Regions from separate parts of the Streptomyces sp. NPDC034085 genome, predicted to be linked through region 1. Evidence: riboswitches for the same ligand, from Rfam matches in the RefSeq annotation. Region 1 holds a riboswitch; each other region holds the start of a gene.
What was found. Region 1 has a riboswitch for cyclic di-AMP ahead of ACZ501_RS24465 (M23 family metallopeptidase). Riboswitches for the same ligand answer to the same signal wherever they lie in the genome.

Region 1 (5,664 bases):
GTTGAACCTGAAGGGCATCACCATGGCAGAGCGCCGCGTCAACGTCGGCTGGGCCGAGGGCCTGCACGCTCGTCCCGCCTCGATCTTCGTCCGCGCGACGACCGCTTCCGGCGTCCCGGTGACCATCGCGAAGGCGGGCGGCGACCCCGTCAACGCCGCTTCGATGCTGGCTGTCCTGGGTCTGGGCGCCCAGGGCGGCGAGGAGATCGTCCTGGCCTCCGACGCCGAGGGCGCCGAGGTCGCGCTCGACCGCCTCGCGAAGCTGGTCGCCGAGGGTCTCGAGGAACTCCCCGAGACCGTCTGACCCTTCGGGTCCGGTAGGCCCTCGCCGCCCCGCGCGGTACGACGGAAGCCGCAGCCCCCGCCACCACGGGGACTGCGGCTTCCGCGTTTTCCGGCCGCACGGCGGCTGGAATTCCAGGGCCTTTCCCGCCCTTCCGGGTCGTCCCGGAATTGCGCGCGGCGAATTCGGGCCACGGCGGCGGTCAAGAGGGCAGAGAATTCGCCTGCGGCCGGAACCGGGCGGATATCGCTCCGTTGTATACGGAGTGTGTTAATGCGGAGCGCTCGCCGTGTTTACGGCAGGTTGCGGATTCCTCACCCTCGGGCGGTGCGCCTGCGCCGCCCGCTGCGCGTGCAGCGCGGTCAGGGCCCGGGCCCGCTCCGCGTCGCCGCGCGCGACGGCGTCCACGATCGCCCCGTGCTCGGCCCAGCACTCCACGGGCTGCACCGGCGCCCCGACCGCGAACATCCAGGCGATCTTGTGACGCGTCTGGGTCAGCAGGGCGATCAGCCCCGGGCTGCCCGAGGCCTGGGCCAGGGTCTCGTGGAACCAGCCGCCCAGGGCCCGCAGATCCTCCCCCTGCCCCCGCCTGGCCCCTTCCCGTCCCAGCCTGACCAGTCCGCGCAGCACCTTCAGGTGGCCGTCCGTGCGGCGCCGGGCGGCGCGCGAGGCGGCGAGCGGCTCCAGCAGCACGCGCAGCTCCAGGAGGTCGGCGGCCTCCTGCTCGGTCGGCTCGGCGACGCAGGCGCCCGCGTGCCGGCGGGTGGTGACGAAGCCCTCGGACTCCAGGGTGCGCAGCGCCTCGCGGACCGGGACGCGGGAAACCCCGTAGCGGCGGGCGAGCACCTCCTCGGTCAGCCGGCTGCCCGGCCCGAAGAATCCGGAGACAATATCGTCGCGGATCGCTGTGCACACCGCGTGCGCCGGAATACGCAAGGCCGGACCTCCGCTGGTTTCGTTTTTCGGTTTATCGTGGCCGTGCTGCGACTCTATTGCACCACACGGCAATTCCCGAAGAGGGCCTGCAATCCGGACGGCGGCACGACGAAGAAGGCCCCGGCTCGGTGAGCCGGGGCCTTCTTCGGTGGAGCGTGCTGCGGGTCAGATCCCGACGCCGTGGTTGCGCAGGTACGTCAGCGGGTTGATGTCCGTGCCGTACGTGGCGCCGGTGCGGGCCTCGAAGTGCAGGTGCGGGCCGCTGGAGTTGCCCGTGGAGCCCGACAGGCCGATCTGCTGGCCGGGGGTGACCGTCTCGCCGGCGGAGACGCTCAGCGAGAGCAGGTGGCCGTACTGGGTGTAGGTGCCGTCGTTGTGGCGGATCACGACGTTGTTGCCGTAGGCGCCGCCCCAGCCGGCCTCGACGACGGTGCCCGCGCCCACCGCGTGGACGATGCTGCCCTCGTCGGCGTGGAAGTCGATGCCCGTGTGGCTGCCGGAGGACCACATGCCGCCGCCCGCGCCGTACTGGGTGCTGACGTAGGAGCCGTCGACGGGGGCCACGAAGGTGTTGAGGCGCTTGCGGGCCTCCTCGCGGGCGGCCTTCTCGGCGGCCTCGCGCTCGGCCTTCTCCTTGGCCTCGGCGGCGCGCTTGGCCTCGGCGGCACGCGTCTTCGCCTCGGCCTCGGCCTGGGCCTGGGCGGCGACGGCCTCGGCGGCGCGCTGCTGGGACTCGGCCTGGACCTCGATGTCGTCCTGCAGGCCGTCGGCGACGACGACCGCGTTCTGGCCGGTGTCCTCCATGGACGGGGCGTTGTGGTGGTCCGCCGCGAAGGCCGGAGCGGCCAGGGTGCCGACCACGCCCGTGGTGGCGAGGGCGGCGATGCCGGCGTAGCCGGCGGTCTTGCGGCTCAGACGGCTGGAACCACGGTGCTTACCAGAACCGGCGGCACGACTGCCAAACGCCATGAAGGGGGTGATCCTTTCCTTCCCTCTCGCCTACCGGGTTAGCTGACGGGTTCGGAGCAGGAAGGTCTCCTACGGGCCTCCTCTTGCGAGGGGGTCCGATTCACCCCAGGGACTCATGTGGGTCCCCGGCTCCCCAGGCTCGCGCCTGACGGGGACTCGGCGATCGCTGTCCGGTGCCGCGGGGGTGCGGCGGGTTCAACTGACGAACAGCACGGCCGACGCTAGGCGGATCATCAGTCAATCGCCAAACACACGCGCGCTTTTGTTGCGTACGCCACACCGCATACGAGCAACGACGCCACTAAACGGACAAAGGGGGCTCCGGTGGATGTTCCACCGGAGCCCCCCGGAAACGGACTCGTCACCGGTCCGTCTCGGGTCCCTCGACGTGCAGTTGGGGACGGTCGCGCCGCCCGGCCGGGGACGGTCGCGCCGCTCAGTTGGAGACGACGGTGACCTCACCGATCCCGAGGGCCAGGACGGGCTCCTCGATCTGCGCCGCGTCACCCACCAGGATCGTGACCAGGCGGTCCACCGGGAAGGCGTTCACGACCGCCGAAGTGGCCTCGGCGGTACCGGTTTCGGCCAGCCGCGCGTACAGCCGCGCCTGGTAGTCGTCCGGCAGCTCCTGCTCCACCTGGTCGGCGAGCGTCCCGGCGACCGAGGCGGCCGTCTCGAACTTCAGCGGAGCCACACCCACCAGGTTCTGCACCGCCACGTCCCGCTCGGCGTCGGTCAGTCCGCCCTCCGCGAGGGTCCGCAGCACCTGCCACAGGTCCTGCAGCGCCGGACCGGTGTTGGGGGTGTCCACCGAACCGCTGATGGCGAGCATCGAGGCGCCCTTGCCGTCGGCGGTCGAGCGCAGCACCTGCCCGAAGGCCCGCACGCCGTAGGTGTAGCCCTTCTCCTCGCGCAGCACCTTGTCCAGGCGGGAGGTGAGGGTGCCGCCGAGGCAGTACGTGCCGAGCACCTGCGGGGCCCAGACAATGTCGTGCCGGTCCGGCCCGATCCGGCCGATCAGCAGCTGCGTCTGGACGGCGCCCGGCCGGTCCACGATGACCACGCGGCCCGTGTCGTCGGCCGTCACCGGCTGCACGGGGCGGGGCGCGGCGGTGTTGCCGGTCCAGGTGCCCAGGGTGTCCGCCAGCAGGGCGTCCAGGTCGGTGCCGGTCAGGTCGCCGACGACCACCACGGTGGCGGTGGAGGGGCGTACGTGGGCCTCGTAGAAGGCGCGTACGGCGGCGGAGTCGATCCGCGCGACCGTCTCCTCGGTGCCCTGGCGCGGGCGGGACATCCGCAGCGACGCCGGGAACAGCTCCTTGGAGAGCTCCTTGGCGGCGCGGCGCTGGGGGTTGGCCAGCTCGTGCGGGATCTCGTCGAGCCGGTTGCGCACCAGGCGGTCGACCTCGCTGTCGGCGAAGGCGGGGGCGCTCAGCGCCTCGGCGAGCAGTCCGAGCGCCTTGGGCAGGCGGGAGGCCGGGACCTCCAGGGAGACCCGCAGGCCCGGGTGGTCCGCGTGGGCGTCCAGCGTGGCGCCGCAGCGCTCCAGCTCCGCGGCGAACTCCTCGGCGGAGTGCTTGTCGGTGCCCTCCGACAGGGCGCGGGCCATGATCGTGGCGACCCCGTCGAGGCCCTCGGGCTCGGCGTCCAGCGGTGCCGCGAGGTTGACCTCGACCGCCACCACCTGCTGGCCGGGGCGGTGGCAGCGCAGCAGGGTCAGGCCGTTGGGGAGCGTGGAGCGCTCGGGGGCCGGGAAGGCCCACGGCTTCGCCTCGCCGGCCTGCGGCCGCGGGTGGAAGGTCATCGTGACGGCTGCGGTGTCGCTCACTGCTCCGCCCCCTCGTTCTCGTCGTGCTGCTCGGTCTCGTGGGCCTCGGCGCCGGCCAGCGGCTCGTAGACCAGTACCGCGCGGTTGTCGGGGCGCAGCCGGGCCGCGGCCACGGCCTGCACCTCCTCGGCGGTGACGTCCAGCACCCGCTGGACGGCGGTCAGCGCGAGCTGCGGGTCGCCGAACAGGACCGCGAAGCGGCACAGTTCGTCGGCGCGGCCGGCCACCGTGCTCAGCCGGTCCAGCCATTCGCGCTCCAGCTGTGCCTGGGCGCGCTCCATCTCCTCCGCCGTCGGGCCCTCGGCGGCGAACCGGGCGAGCTCCTCGTCGACGGCCGCCTCGATGGCGGGCACCTCGACGCCGCTGGAGGTCTTGACGTCCAGCCAGCCCAGCGAGGGCGCGCCGGCCAGGCGCAGCATGCCGAAACCGGCCGCCACGGCCGTCTGGTCGCGGCGTACCAGGCGGTTGTGCAGCCGGGAGGACTCGCCGCCGCCCAGCACGGTCAGCGCCACGTCGGCGGCGTCGCACTCGCGGGTGCCGTCGTGCGGCAGCCGGTAGGCGGCCATCAGCGCGCGGGCCGGGACCTCCTCGACGATCTCCTCGCGCAGCTGCCCGCCCATGGTGTCGGGGAGCGTGCCGTCGCGGGGCGGCTGCTTGCCGTCGTGCGCCGGGATGGTGCCGAAGTACTTCTCGATCCAGGCGAGGGTCCGCTCGGGGTCGATGTCGCCCACGACCGACAGCACGGCGTTGTTGGGCGCGTAGTACGTACGGAAGAAGTGGCGCGCGTCCTCCAGGGAGGCGGCGTCCAGGTCGGCCATCGAGCCGATCGGGGTGTGGTGGTACGGGTGGCCCTCGGGGTAGGCGAGGGCGGTCAGCCGCTCGAAGGCGGTGCCGTACGGGACGTTGTCGTAGCGCTGGCGGCGCTCGTTCTTGACCACGTCGCGCTGGTTCTCCATGGACTCGTCGTCCAGGGCGGCCAGCAGCGAGCCCATGCGGTCCGCCTCCAGCCACAGGGCGAGTTCCAGCTGGTGCGCCGGCATCGTCTCGAAGTAGTTGGTGCGCTCGAAGCTGGTGGTGCCGTTCAGCGAGCCTCCGGCCCCCTGGACGAGCTCGAAGTGGCCGTTGCCCGGTACGCTCGCCGAACCCTGGAACATCAGGTGCTCGAAGAGGTGAGCCAGACCGGTCCGCCCCTTGACTTCGTGGCGGGAGCCGACGTCGTACCAGAGGCAGACGGCGGCGACCGGAGTGAGGTGGTCCTCGGACAGCACCACGCGCAGGCCGTTGGCCAGCCGGTGCTCGGTCGCTGTCAGGCCGCCGGAGCCGGCCTGAGCTGTGGCCGTGTGACCCATGGGCATGTGGTCCCTTCGATCGCGATGCAGAGATTTCTGTCAGACCTGCCACTGTATGCAAGCGCGCCGACGGCCGGATAAGTTCCCGGGTCACTCCCCCGCACTCCGTACGGGGGGACCCCCGGGGTCGGAGTCGGCGTTGTCGGTGCCTCGGGCCACAATGGTCCGCGTCAACCACGCCAGATCCACCCAGTACACCCCGAACCTTGGTTAAGGAGCCGCGCAGCGATGGCCCGCCGCAGCACGAAGACCCCGCCGCCGGAGGATTTCGAGGAGAAGATCCTCGACATCGACGTCGT
Region 2 (5,664 bases), on a different contig from region 1:
TTCGCGACCGACCCCTACCCCGCCTACGCCTGGCTGCGCGAGCACGCGCCGGTACACCGCACCCGGCTCCCCAGCGGGGTCGAGGCCTGGCTGGTGACCCGGTACGCCGACGCCCGCCAGGCCCTCGCCGACCAGCGCCTCAGCAAGAACCCGGCGCACCACGCGGGGCCGGCGCACGCCAAGGGCAAGACCGGGATCCCGGGGGAGCGCAAGGCGGAGCTGATGACGCACCTGCTGAACATCGACCCGCCGGACCACACCCGGCTGCGGCGGCTGGTGTCGAAGGCCTTCACCCCGCGCCGCGTCGCCGAGTTCGCCCCGCGCGTGCAGGAGCTGACCGACCACCTCATCGGCCGGTTCGAAGGGAGGGGGGAGGCGGACCTCATCCACGAGTTCGCCTTTCCGCTCCCCATCTACGCCATCTGCGAGATGCTCGGCGTACCGCGCGAGGACCAGGACGACTTCCGCGACTGGGCCGGGATGATGATCCGGCACGGCGGCGGTCCGCGCGGCGGCGTCGCCCGCTCCGTGAAGCAGATGCGCGCCTACCTCGGGGAACTCATCCACCGCAAGCGGGACGATCTGGGCAATGACCTCATCTCCGACCTGATCCGGGCCAGCGACCACGGCGACCACCTGACCGAGGCCGAAGCCACGGCGATGGCCTTCATCCTGCTCTTCGCCGGCTTCGAGACGACCGTGAACCTCATCGGCAACGGCGTCCACTCCCTCTTCGTGAACCCGGACCAGCGCGAACGCCTCCAGGCCTCCCTCGCGGCCGGGGAGAGCGGCCTGCTGGAGACCGGCGTCGAGGAACTGCTGCGCTACGACGGCCCCGTGGAGCTCGCCACCTGGCGGTACGCCACCCGGCCGCTGACCCTCGGCGGTCAGGCGATCGCCGTCGGGGACCCCGTGCTCGTGGTCCTCGCGGCGGCCGACCGCGACCCGGAGCGGTTCGCCGAACCGGACACCCTGGACCTCTCCCGGAGTGACAATCAGCACCTCGGATACGGCCACGGGATCCACTACTGCCTCGGCGCTCCGCTCGCCCGGCTCGAAGGACAGACGGCGCTCGGGACTTTGCTGAAGCGTCTGCCGGATCTGGAACTCGCCGTTCCCCCCACGGACCTGCGCTGGCGCGGCGGTCTCATCATGCGGGGCCTGCGCACCCTCCCCGTCCGCTTCACACCCCGAAACGGCTGAGGGCCGAGCGAAGCCGAGCTGACTGCGAGTCAGTCCACTGCCGAACTTGTGACATCCGTTCGAAGGCGGCTAGGTTCTGCCGTTACCCCGCCGTTATGCGAAAGGTGCAGCCTCATGCTTCCCGGGAACGGCCGCCACAGACGCCCCCGCCAGGTACCCGCGATCGTCGTCACCGCAGGAGTCACCGGCTCCGCGCTGGCCCTGCCGCTGCTCGCCGCCACCGGCGCGAACGCGGCCGACACCGCCACGTGGGACAAGGTCGCCGACTGCGAGAGCGGCGGCACCTGGAGCGCGAACTCGGGCAGCGGTGCCTACGGAGGGCTCCAGTTCACGCTGGAGCAGTGGAAGAACGCGGGCGGACTCGCGTACGCCGAGCGGCCGGACCTCGCCAGCCGCTCGCAGCAGATAGCGGTGGCCGAGCGGGTGCTGGCCTCCCAGGGACCCCAGGCATGGCCGCTGTGCTCCGCCTCGGCCGGGCTGACCCAGCAGGGGCCCAAGGCCGAGGTGGACCCGGGCGACAACAAGAACCCCGGGCCGGTCGCGCCCACCCCGACCCGGCCGGACGACTCGGTGCCCGTCACCGGCAAGGGCAAGCCCTCCACGGACTTCGGTGCCCCGACCCCGCCGCCCGGCACGCCGTCCACCGGCCCGAGCGGACTGCCGGACTACCCGCTGGGACCCTCCAGCGGACTTCCCGTCATGCCCGAGCCGGACCTGACGGCGCCGCCCTCCGCGCCCATGACGCCGCCGGCCACCCCGGGCACGCCCACCGCCCCGGGCACCCCGACCGCCCCCGGCACGCCCACCGCCCCCGGCACCCCGGCCACCCCGGGCACGCCGACCGCCCCGGCGGACCCGACGGCCCCCGCCACCCCGGGCGTCACGCCCACCGCCCCGGCCACTCCGGGCGCCTCGCCGGCCGGCGCCCCGGGCGCCGAGGCGGGCGACGGCTCGGGCAAGCACCGCGGCCCGGCGGCACTGGAGCTGCCGGCGGCCCCTGGCACGGCGTCAGCCGCCGCCGCGGAGCCCACGTACACGGTGAAGCCGGGCGACAGCCTCGCGGCCATCGCGGACGCCAACGGGCTCAAGGGCGGCTGGAATGCCCTCTACCAGGCCAACGAGCAGGTCATCGGGCAGGACGCGGACCTCATCAAGCCCGGCCAGAACCTGGATCTAACCAAGAAATAGGGGCAGTTCGGACACCCTTTAAGGGTTGAATGTCCACTATCGGCAAATGAGACATGCATCTCTTCCGGTCAACTGGCGTGTCTCGTTCCGGAACTTCCGCAAACCCGGCTCTCACCTGCGCAAACGCGCTCCAGTGGAAGGCAAGTAGGCCGGTTTCTCCCCAAAATCACACGTTGAACATCGGGGAGAGACCTGTCTACCTTCTGAACCGCTCGCCACCGCGGGCTCCTTCGACCGCATCGCCGAATCCTGCCGGCGGACGGAGGGAACAGTCGTCGCGCAAGCGCCGAAGGCAGGAGCGGGGGAACCAAGGTAGGCGCCGGGAACGGCCGTCGAGAGACGGCCCGCGTACCGGCTAGGGGTGAAGACACGCGCCGCGCCGCGTGACCGGGCAACTCATCCGCCCGAACCCGACAGCTCACCTCGAAGGCGTCGGTGAGGAGAAATCCATGCTGCTTTCCGGCAAGGGCAAGCACCGCCGCGGCTCCAAGGCCGTCCGCATCGTCACGCTCGCCGGTGTCGCCGGTGTCGCCGTCGCGGCCCCGCTGATGGCCGCGGGCACCGCCAGCGCCGCCACCGCGTCCGAGTGGGACAAGGTCGCCGCCTGCGAGTCCGGCGGCAACTGGTCCATCAACACCGGCAACGGCTACTACGGCGGCCTGCAGTTCTCGTCCTCGACGTGGGCCGCGTACGGCGGCAAGGCGTACGCCGCGCAGGCCAACCAGGCCAGCAAGTCCCAGCAGATAGCGATCGCCGAGAAGGTCCTCAAGGGCCAGGGCAAGGGCGCCTGGCCGCACTGCGGCGTCGGCCTGTCCAACTCCTCGTACAGCGGCGGCGGCTCGGCCTCCAAGCCGGCCCCGGCCAAGCCCGCCCCGGCCAAGCCGGCCCCCGCCAAGCCCGCTCCGGCCAAGCCGGCCCCGGCCAAGCCCGCGAAGCCGGCCACCCCGGACCTCGAGACCAAGGGCACCAAGGGCACCTCCCCGGTGACCAAGCCGTCCGCCCCGAAGTCCCAGACCCCGCAGACCGGCAACGGTTCGTACGTGGTCCAGGAGGGCGACACCCTGGGCACCATCGCCCAGGCCAACGGCGTCAAGGGCGGCTGGGAGAAGCTCTTCGAGCTGAACAAGGACACCGTCCCCGACGCCGACCTGATCTTCCCGGGCCAGAAGCTGAAGCTCGCCTGAATCCCGGCGTAACACCTCGCACCACCCCCGCCGCCCGGCGCGCGTACCCCGCGCGCCGGGCGGCGGCATGTCGTGCGCGCCCCGCCTCCTGCCGGGCCGTCACGGCCCCCGGAGCGTCAGGAACCAAGGGCCGTATGTCCCGGAAGGCGGGTATTCGGCACCTTTTTCGTCCCAGGACCCGGGCGGTCGGGCAGCCCACTGCCCCGAGCCGGTTAGGCTCTAGTCGGCAAGGGCCGTCCCACGGTCCACCGCCACCGCACACCCAGCGTCACATCCCAGAAGGAGATGCTCGTGCCGTCCATCGACGTCGTCGTAGCCCGGGAAATCCTGGACTCCCGAGGCAACCCCACGGTCGAGGTCGAGGTGGGCCTCGACGACGGCAGCACCGGCCGTGCTGCCGTTCCGTCCGGCGCCTCCACCGGTGCCTTCGAGGCCATCGAGCTCCGTGACGGCGACCCCAGCCGTTACTTCGGCAAGGGTGTCGAGAAGGCCGTCCTCGCCGTCATCGAGCAGATCGGCCCGGAGCTCGTCGGCTACGACGCCACCGAGCAGCGCCTGATCGACCAGGCCATGTTCGACCTGGACGCCACCGACAACAAGGGCTCCCTCGGCGCCAACGCCATCCTCGGCGTGTCCCTGGCCGTCGCGCACGCCGCGTCGGAGGCCTCGGACCTGCCGCTGTTCCGCTACCTCGGCGGCCCGAACGCGCACCTGCTGCCCGTTCCGATGATGAACATCCTCAACGGTGGGTCGCACGCCGACTCCAACGTCGACATCCAGGAGTTCATGATCGCCCCGATCGGCGCGGAGTCCTTCTCCGAGGCGCTGCGCTGGGGCGCCGAGGTCTACCACACCCTCAAGAAGGTCCTGCACACCAAGGGCCTGTCCACCGGTCTGGGCGACGAGGGCGGCTTCGCCCCGAACCTGGAGTCCAACCGCGCCGCGCTCGACCTCATCATCGAGGCCATCAAGCAGGCCGGTTACACCCCGGGCAAGGACATCGCGCTCGCGCTCGACGTCGCCGCGTCCGAGTTCTACAAGGACGGCAAGTACGAGTTCGAGGGCCAGTCCCGCTCGGCCGCCGAGATGACCGACTACTACGCCGAGCTCGTCGAGGCGTACCCGCTGGTCTCCATCGAGGACCCGCTGTTCGAGGACGACTGGGCCGGCTGGAAGACCATCACCGACCGCCTGGGCTCCAAGGTCCAGATCGTCGGCGACGACCTCTTCGTCACCAACCCCGAGCGCCTGGCCCGCGGCATCGAGGAGGGCTCCGCGAACGCCCTGCTCGTGAAGGTGAACCAGATCGGTTCGCTGACCGAGACCCTCGACGCCGTCGAGATGGCCCAGCGCAACGGCTTCAAGTGCATGATGTCGCACCGCTCCGGCGAGACCGAGGACGTCACCATCGCCGACCTCGCCGTCGCCGTGAACTGCGGTCAGATCAAGACCGGCGCCCCGGCCCGCTCGGACCGCGTCGCCAAGTACAACCAGCTGCTGCGCATCGAGGAGATCCTCGACGACGCCGCCGTGTACGCGGGCCGCTCCGCCTTCCCGCGCTTCAAGGGCTGACACCCTCTTAGGGGGACACCCCTGGCTTGGCGTCCGTACGTCCCCGCACTCGGTCCCGTACCGTGTGCGGGGACGTATTGCGTAGTGCGCGCACAGGGGAGGCGGGGCCATGGCCGGGAACCGGGATCGGTTCTCCACCTTCTCGACCGCGACCCGGCTCAAGCAGCTCGGCGAGCGGACCGCGGCGCACGTCTACCGCTCGCAGTCCCGCCGGCACATCCGGCGCAGCCGGCTCACCGGCCGGGCGGCGCTGCTGGTGCTCGTCCTCTGTACGCTGGTCGTCGCCCTCGCGTACCCGATGCGCCAGTACGTCTCCCAGCGCTCGGAGATCGCGGACCAGCAGCGGGCCGCGGACACCGCGCGCAAGCGCCTCGAACAGCTCCGCGACGAGAAGGCCCGCTGGCAGGACCCCGCCTACGCGGAGCAGCAGGCGCGCAAGCACCTGCACTTCCTGCGCCCGGGGGAGATCGGCTACATCATGACCGACCCCGGGGCCGCGGCCCCGGAGCACCGCCGC
Region 3 (5,664 bases), on a different contig from region 1:
CGAGCGGGCCGAGGGCGCCCACTTCTGGGACGCCGAGGGCAACGACTACCTCGACATGCTCGCCGGGTTCGGGGTGATGGGCCTGGGCCGGCACCACCCCGTCGTACGCCGGGCCCTGCACGACGTCCTGGACGCCCAGCTCGCCGACCTGACCCGCTTCGACTGCCAGCCGCTGCCCGGGCTGCTGGCCGAGAAGCTGCTGTCGTACAGCCCCCACCTCGACCGGGTCTTCTTCGGCAACAGCGGCACCGAGGCCGTGGAGACCGCCCTGAAGTTCGCCCGGTACGCCACCGGGCGGCCCAGGGTCCTCTACTGCGACCACGCCTTCCACGGGCTGACCACGGGCTCGCTGTCGGTCAACGGCGAAGGCGGCTTCCGCGACGGCTTCGCCCCGCTGCTCCCCGACACGAAGATCGCGCTCGGGGACCTGGCCGCGCTCGAGCGCGAGCTCGCGCGCGGGGACGTGGCCGCCTTCGTGGTCGAACCGGTCCAGGGCAAGGGCGTGCATGCCGCCCCGCCCGGCTTCCTGCGCGCCGCGCAGGAGCTGCTGCACCGGCACAAGGCGCTCCTGATCGCCGACGAGGTGCAGACGGGCCTCGGACGTACCGGGGACTTCTACGCGTACCAGCACGAGCCGGGCGTGGAGCCGGACCTGGTGTGCGTGGCCAAGGCCCTCTCCGGCGGCTACGTGCCCGTCGGCGCGACCCTGGGCAAGGACTGGATCTTCCAGAAGGTGTACTCGTCCATGGACCGGGTGCTGGTGCACTCCGCCAGCTTCGGCTCCAACGCGCAGGCGATGGCGGCCGGGCTGGCGGTGCTCTCCGTCATGGACGACGAGCAGCTGGTCGCCAACGCCCGGGCGATGGGCGACCTGCTGCGCGGGCGGCTCGCGGCGCTCGTGGACGAGTACGAGCTGCTGCACGAGGTGCGCGGGCGCGGGCTGATGATCGGCATCGAGTTCGGCAAGCCCTCCTCGCTCGGCCTGCGCAGCCGCTGGGCGGTGCTCCAGGCGGCCCGCAAGGGGCTGTTCGCCCAGATGGTCGTGGTGCCGCTGCTGCGCAAACACCGGATCCTCACCCAGGTCTCCGGGGACCACCTGGAGGTCATCAAGCTCATCCCGCCGCTCGTCGTGGACGAGGCGGACGTGGAGCGTTTCGTCGGGGCCTTCCGGGAGGTCATGGACGAGGCGCACGGCGGGGGCGGGCTCATGTGGGACTTCGGCAGGACGCTGGTGAAGCAGGCGGTCGGCAACCGCTGAGCCGACGACCGCCGGGCCGGCTGTCCGGCGGCCGGCGGGGGCGTATCCGGTCCCCGCCGGCCCTCTTTCCGGCGGGTCAGTCCAGGAGCCGGTCCCGCAGCAGGCCGAGGGAGGCGGGGGCGAGCCCGAGCCCCTCCGCGAGGTAGCGGTCCGCCCCGCCCCACAGCTCGTCGATGGTCGCGAAGGCCGCAAGCAGGTACTCCGCGCGGGCGTCGAACAGCGGGGCCAGCAGCTCCGTCACCTCGGGGGCGCGGGCCTCGGGCGTGTCGGTGCCGCGGCGCACCCGGTAGCGGTTGTGCGGGGCGTTCGACTCCAGGTAGTCCGCCACGATGGCCTCGCGCTCCACGCCCAGCGCGAGCAGCGTCACCGCGATCGACAGCCCCGCCCGGTCCTTGCCCGCCGCGCAGTGCATCAGCGCCGGGACGCTGTCCTCGGCCAGGGCGTGCAGGACGCGGCCGTGCTCGGCGGTGCGGGTGCGGATGATCGTGCGGTACGACTCCGCCATGCGGGCGGCCCCCCTGCCCCCGCCCAGCAGGCCGCGGAGCTGTTCGAGGTCGCCTTCGCGGACCATCGTCCAGAACTCCCGGCCGTCGGCGGGGTCCGTCAGCGGGATGTTCACGTTCAGCACGCCCGGCAGTTCGACGTCCGGGCCCTCCAGAGCCTGGTCGACCGCGTTGCGGAAGTCGAAGACGGTGTGCAGGCCCAGCGACGCGAGGAACTCTGTATCGGTTTCGGTGGCATGCGCGAGATGTCCGCTTCGAAACAGTCGTCCCGGCCTGACCCTTCGTCCGTCCGCGGTCGGCAGCCCGCCCACGTCACGGAAGTTGCGCACTCCGGTCAGCTGCGCACCGGGCTCGGGGGCGGCCGGAAGGGGCTGGGGTATCTGCTGGGTCACGTGTACTCCTCCGCGTGGTCCTGGGGTGTCCGAATTGGTCCGGTTGGGAGCAACTTGCCATAGGTGGAGGCGAGATCGGGCCATGCCCCGTGAGCCAGATCATACGGTGACCGTGCGTGCCTGATCACGGGAATCGAATTCCCTCGTGGGAGCGGTTGTTGAGGGTGCGGAATGGACGCAGGGTGACCGTAATTCCATTGATCCCCCATATCTGCGATTCCGTCAGAGAATTCGTGGCTTGTTGCCCGGCGCCCGCCTCGATTACCTTCGCGATCGATCCGGGTGGACCGCCTAATCCTGCCGCCGCCCGGGGACCGCACCCGACCACCGCGCGCGGCAGGAGCGGGGGAACCAGGTAGGCCGCTGCTCCGGAGCATGTCCGGTGCAGCTCGGGGTGAAGCCGAAACCGTGCTCCGCACGTATGGCCGGACATCTCCAGTCCGAACCCGACAGCTCACCTCGCAGGCGCCGGAGAGGAATTCGCCATGCCCGCAAAGGGTAAGCACCGCCGTCCGAAGTCCAGTTCGATATCCCGCGGTTTCGCCGTGGCCGGAACCGGCGGGGCGGCCCTCGCGCTCCCGCTGATGGGTGCCGCCGGCGCCCACGCCGCCCCGGCGGCCGTGCCCGCGAAGACCGCCCCCGCGCACCACGCGCAGGCCCCCCAGGCGCTGACCGCCGCGCCCGCCGCCGCGTCCGCCGTCTACACGGTGGTGCCGGGCGACTACCTCTCGAAGATCGCCGCCGAGCGCCACCTGGACGGCGGCTGGGAGAGGCTGTACGCCGACAACCGCGAGGCCGTCGGCGAGGACCCCTCCCTCATCCACCCCGGCCTGAAGCTCACCCTCGGCGGCGTCGGCCAGGCCCAGGCTCCCGCCCCGAAGGCTCCTGCGGCCCCGGCCGAGGAATCCTCGAGCGATGCTCCGGCCGCCTCCGAGGACACGGCCGACGCGGCCCCGGCCGCGAAGGGCTCCGGCGGGGCGTCCGCCAAGGGCTCCGGCGGCAAGGCCGGCCGGACGTACGGCAGCCCGGCCGCCCAGGGCTCCGGCGCCGCGGCAAAGAGCGAGAAGGCCCCGGCGCCCGCAGCGCCCGCCACCTCCTCCGGGTTCACCGCCCCCGTCGGCGGCGGCATCTCCACGCAGTACCGGGCGAGCGGTGCCATGTGGTCCTCCGGCTACCACACCGGCGTCGACTTCATCGCGAGCACCGGCACCACGGTCAAGGCCGTCGGTGCGGGCACCGTGGTCTCCGCAGGCTGGGGCGGCGCCTACGGCAACGAGGTCGTCATCAGGCACGCCGACGGCAGGTACTCCCAGTACGGCCACCTCTCCTCGCTGTCCGTCTCGGCGGGCCAGAGCGTCACCGGCGGCCAGCGCATCGGCCTCTCCGGCGCGACCGGCAACGTGACCGGCCCGCACCTGCACTTCGAGATCCGTACGGGCCCGTCCTACGGCTCCGACATCGACCCGCTCGGCTACCTCCGCTCCAAGGGCGTGAGCATCTGACGGCACCCGCCGTCGGCACCGTGACGCGCGTGGGGCCGGGACCCGAGGGGGGTCCCGGCCCCACGCGTACTTATTCCTTATCCCCCGCGTGGTATAGATCACGGTCCGTCAACCCCTCATTACGTTGGCGTAGGTTGGTTGCCAAGGTGAAGGATGTCGTCCCGTGGCAGCGACGAAGACGACACTCAAGACCATCGGCTCGTACGCGGCGATCGGGGACAGCTTCACCGAGGGCGTGGGGGACCCGGGATCCGGGGATTCATATCTCGGCTGGGCGGACCGGCTCGCCGTACTCCTGGCCGATCAGCGCGAAGAACACGACTTCCGCTACGCGAATCTGGCCGTGCGGGGGAAACTTCTCGACCAGATCGTGGCCGAGCAGGTCCCGAGGGCCAGGGAACTCGCACCCGACCTCGTCACCTTCTGCGCGGGGGGCAACGACATCATCCGTCCCGGCAGCGACCCGGACGACGTGGCGGAGCGGTTCGAGGCGGCCGTGGCCGACCTCACCCGGTCCGTCGGGCTCGTGATGGTCACGACCGGTTTCGACACCCGGGGCGTGCCCGTCCTCAAACACCTGCGGGGCAAGGTCGCGACGTACAGCGCGCACGTCCGCTCCATCGCCGACCGGTACGGGTGCCCCGTCCTCGACCTGTGGTCCCTCAAGTCCGTACAGGACCGGCGGGCCTGGGACGGCGACCGGCTGCACCTCTCGCCCGAGGGGCACACCCGCGTCGCCCTGCGCGCCGCGCAGGTGCTGGGCTACGCGGTGCCGACCGACCCGGACCAGCCCTGGCCGCCGGTCCCGCCGCGCGGGTCGGTGGACGTGACCCGGGACAACATCCAGTGGGCCCGCGAACACCTCGTGCCCTGGATCGGCCGCCGGCTGCGCGGGGAGTCCTCCGGCGACCACGTCGAGGCCAAGCGCCCGGACCTGCTGCCGCTGTAGCGGGGGAGGGGCCGGCTGCGGCGGCGCCGCGCCGGCCCGCCGGCGCCCACGGCAAGGCGGACCCCGCGCTGCGGAATCATGGGGGGCCGGTGTGCGTTGGGATGGTCGTAGTCGTACGACCGTCCCACCTCATCCTGCACCTTCCCAGGAGGCGCCTTGACCGGCTCCCGACCCCTGCGTCCCCGGCTGCGCGCCCTGCGGCCCGAAGCCTTCGGCGCGGACCCCTCCGGCGCACGGCTGGAGCGGATCCTGCGCTCGCCGAACTTCGCCGACGGCGTCTTCCAGAACCCGGTCGGGGCCCGGACCAGGCCTTCCGGATCGATGGCGGAGTTCGCCAGGACCTACTTCCAGAAGGAGCAGCGGGTCCGGCGCGGTCCCGGCGCGCCGATCCCCGTCTACCCGACCACCCTCGCCGAGCTGGCCAAGCCGCCCGTGAGCGGACTGCGCCTGACCTGGATGGGCCACTCCAGCGTGCTCGCGGAGATCGACGGCCGCCGGGTGCTCTTCGACCCCGTGTGGGGCGAGCGGTGCTCCCCCTTCCCCTTCGCCGGGCCCAAGCGGCTCCACCCCGTCCCGGTGCCGCTGGCCTCGCTGGGCGACGTCGACGTCGTCGTGATCTCCCACGACCACTACGACCACCTCGACCTCCCCACGATCAAGGCCCTGGCCGGCACGGACACGGTCTTCGCCGTCCCGCTGGGCGTCGGCGCGCACCTCGAGCGCTGGGGCGTCCCGGCGGACCGGCTGCGCGAGCTCGACTGGAACGAGGCCACCGAGGTCGCCGGGCTCACCCTCACGGCCACCCCCGCCCGCCACTTCTGCGGACGCGGCCTGCGCAACCAGCAGTTCACCCTGTGGGCCTCCTGGGTCGTCGCCGGCGGGGAACACCGGATCTACCACAGCGGGGACACCGGCTACTTCCCCGGCTTCGAGGAGATCGGTGGCCGGCACGGGCCCTTCGACGCCACGATGATCCAGATCGGCGCCTACTCGGAGTACTGGCCCGACATCCACATGACCCCCGAGGAGGGCATGCGGGCCCACCTCGACCTCCAGGGCG

Region 2: linked by a shared signal. The riboswitch ahead of ACZ501_RS33325 (transglycosylase family protein) and the one ahead of ACZ501_RS24465 (M23 family metallopeptidase) in region 1 are both predicted to bind cyclic di-AMP.
Region 3: linked by a shared signal. The riboswitch ahead of ACZ501_RS25020 (M23 family metallopeptidase) and the one ahead of ACZ501_RS24465 (M23 family metallopeptidase) in region 1 are both predicted to bind cyclic di-AMP.

What each region holds. Positions count from the first base shown of each region.
Region 1 is NZ_JBVISL010000007.1:269,658-275,321, forward strand. Features, by position in the region: gene ACZ501_RS24455 (HPr family phosphocarrier protein) at 23-304, shown strand; gene ACZ501_RS24460 (GntR family transcriptional regulator) at 554-1,219, opposite strand; gene ACZ501_RS24465 (M23 family metallopeptidase) at 1,385-2,188, opposite strand; cyclic di-AMP (ydaO/yuaA leader) riboswitch at 2,201-2,360, opposite strand; gene ACZ501_RS24470 (M16 family metallopeptidase) at 2,625-3,992, opposite strand; gene ACZ501_RS24475 (M16 family metallopeptidase) at 4,013-5,365, opposite strand; gene ACZ501_RS24480 (DNA gyrase/topoisomerase IV subunit A) at 5,594-5,664, shown strand, end outside.
Region 2 is NZ_JBVISL010000016.1:24,164-29,827, forward strand. Features, by position in the region: gene ACZ501_RS33315 (cytochrome P450 family protein) at 1-1,203, shown strand, start outside; gene ACZ501_RS33320 (transglycosylase family protein) at 1,318-2,391, shown strand; cyclic di-AMP (ydaO/yuaA leader) riboswitch at 2,666-2,838, shown strand; gene ACZ501_RS33325 (transglycosylase family protein) at 2,841-3,575, shown strand; gene eno (phosphopyruvate hydratase) at 3,861-5,147, shown strand; gene ACZ501_RS33335 (FtsB family cell division protein) at 5,257-5,664, shown strand, end outside.
Region 3 is NZ_JBVISL010000008.1:14,629-20,292, reverse strand. Features, by position in the region: gene ACZ501_RS25030 (aspartate aminotransferase family protein) at 1-1,258, shown strand, start outside; gene ACZ501_RS25025 (tyrosine-protein phosphatase) at 1,335-2,153, opposite strand; cyclic di-AMP (ydaO/yuaA leader) riboswitch at 2,469-2,634, shown strand; gene ACZ501_RS25020 (M23 family metallopeptidase) at 2,639-3,655, shown strand; gene ACZ501_RS25015 (SGNH/GDSL hydrolase family protein) at 3,819-4,604, shown strand; gene ACZ501_RS25010 (MBL fold metallo-hydrolase) at 4,761-5,664, shown strand, end outside.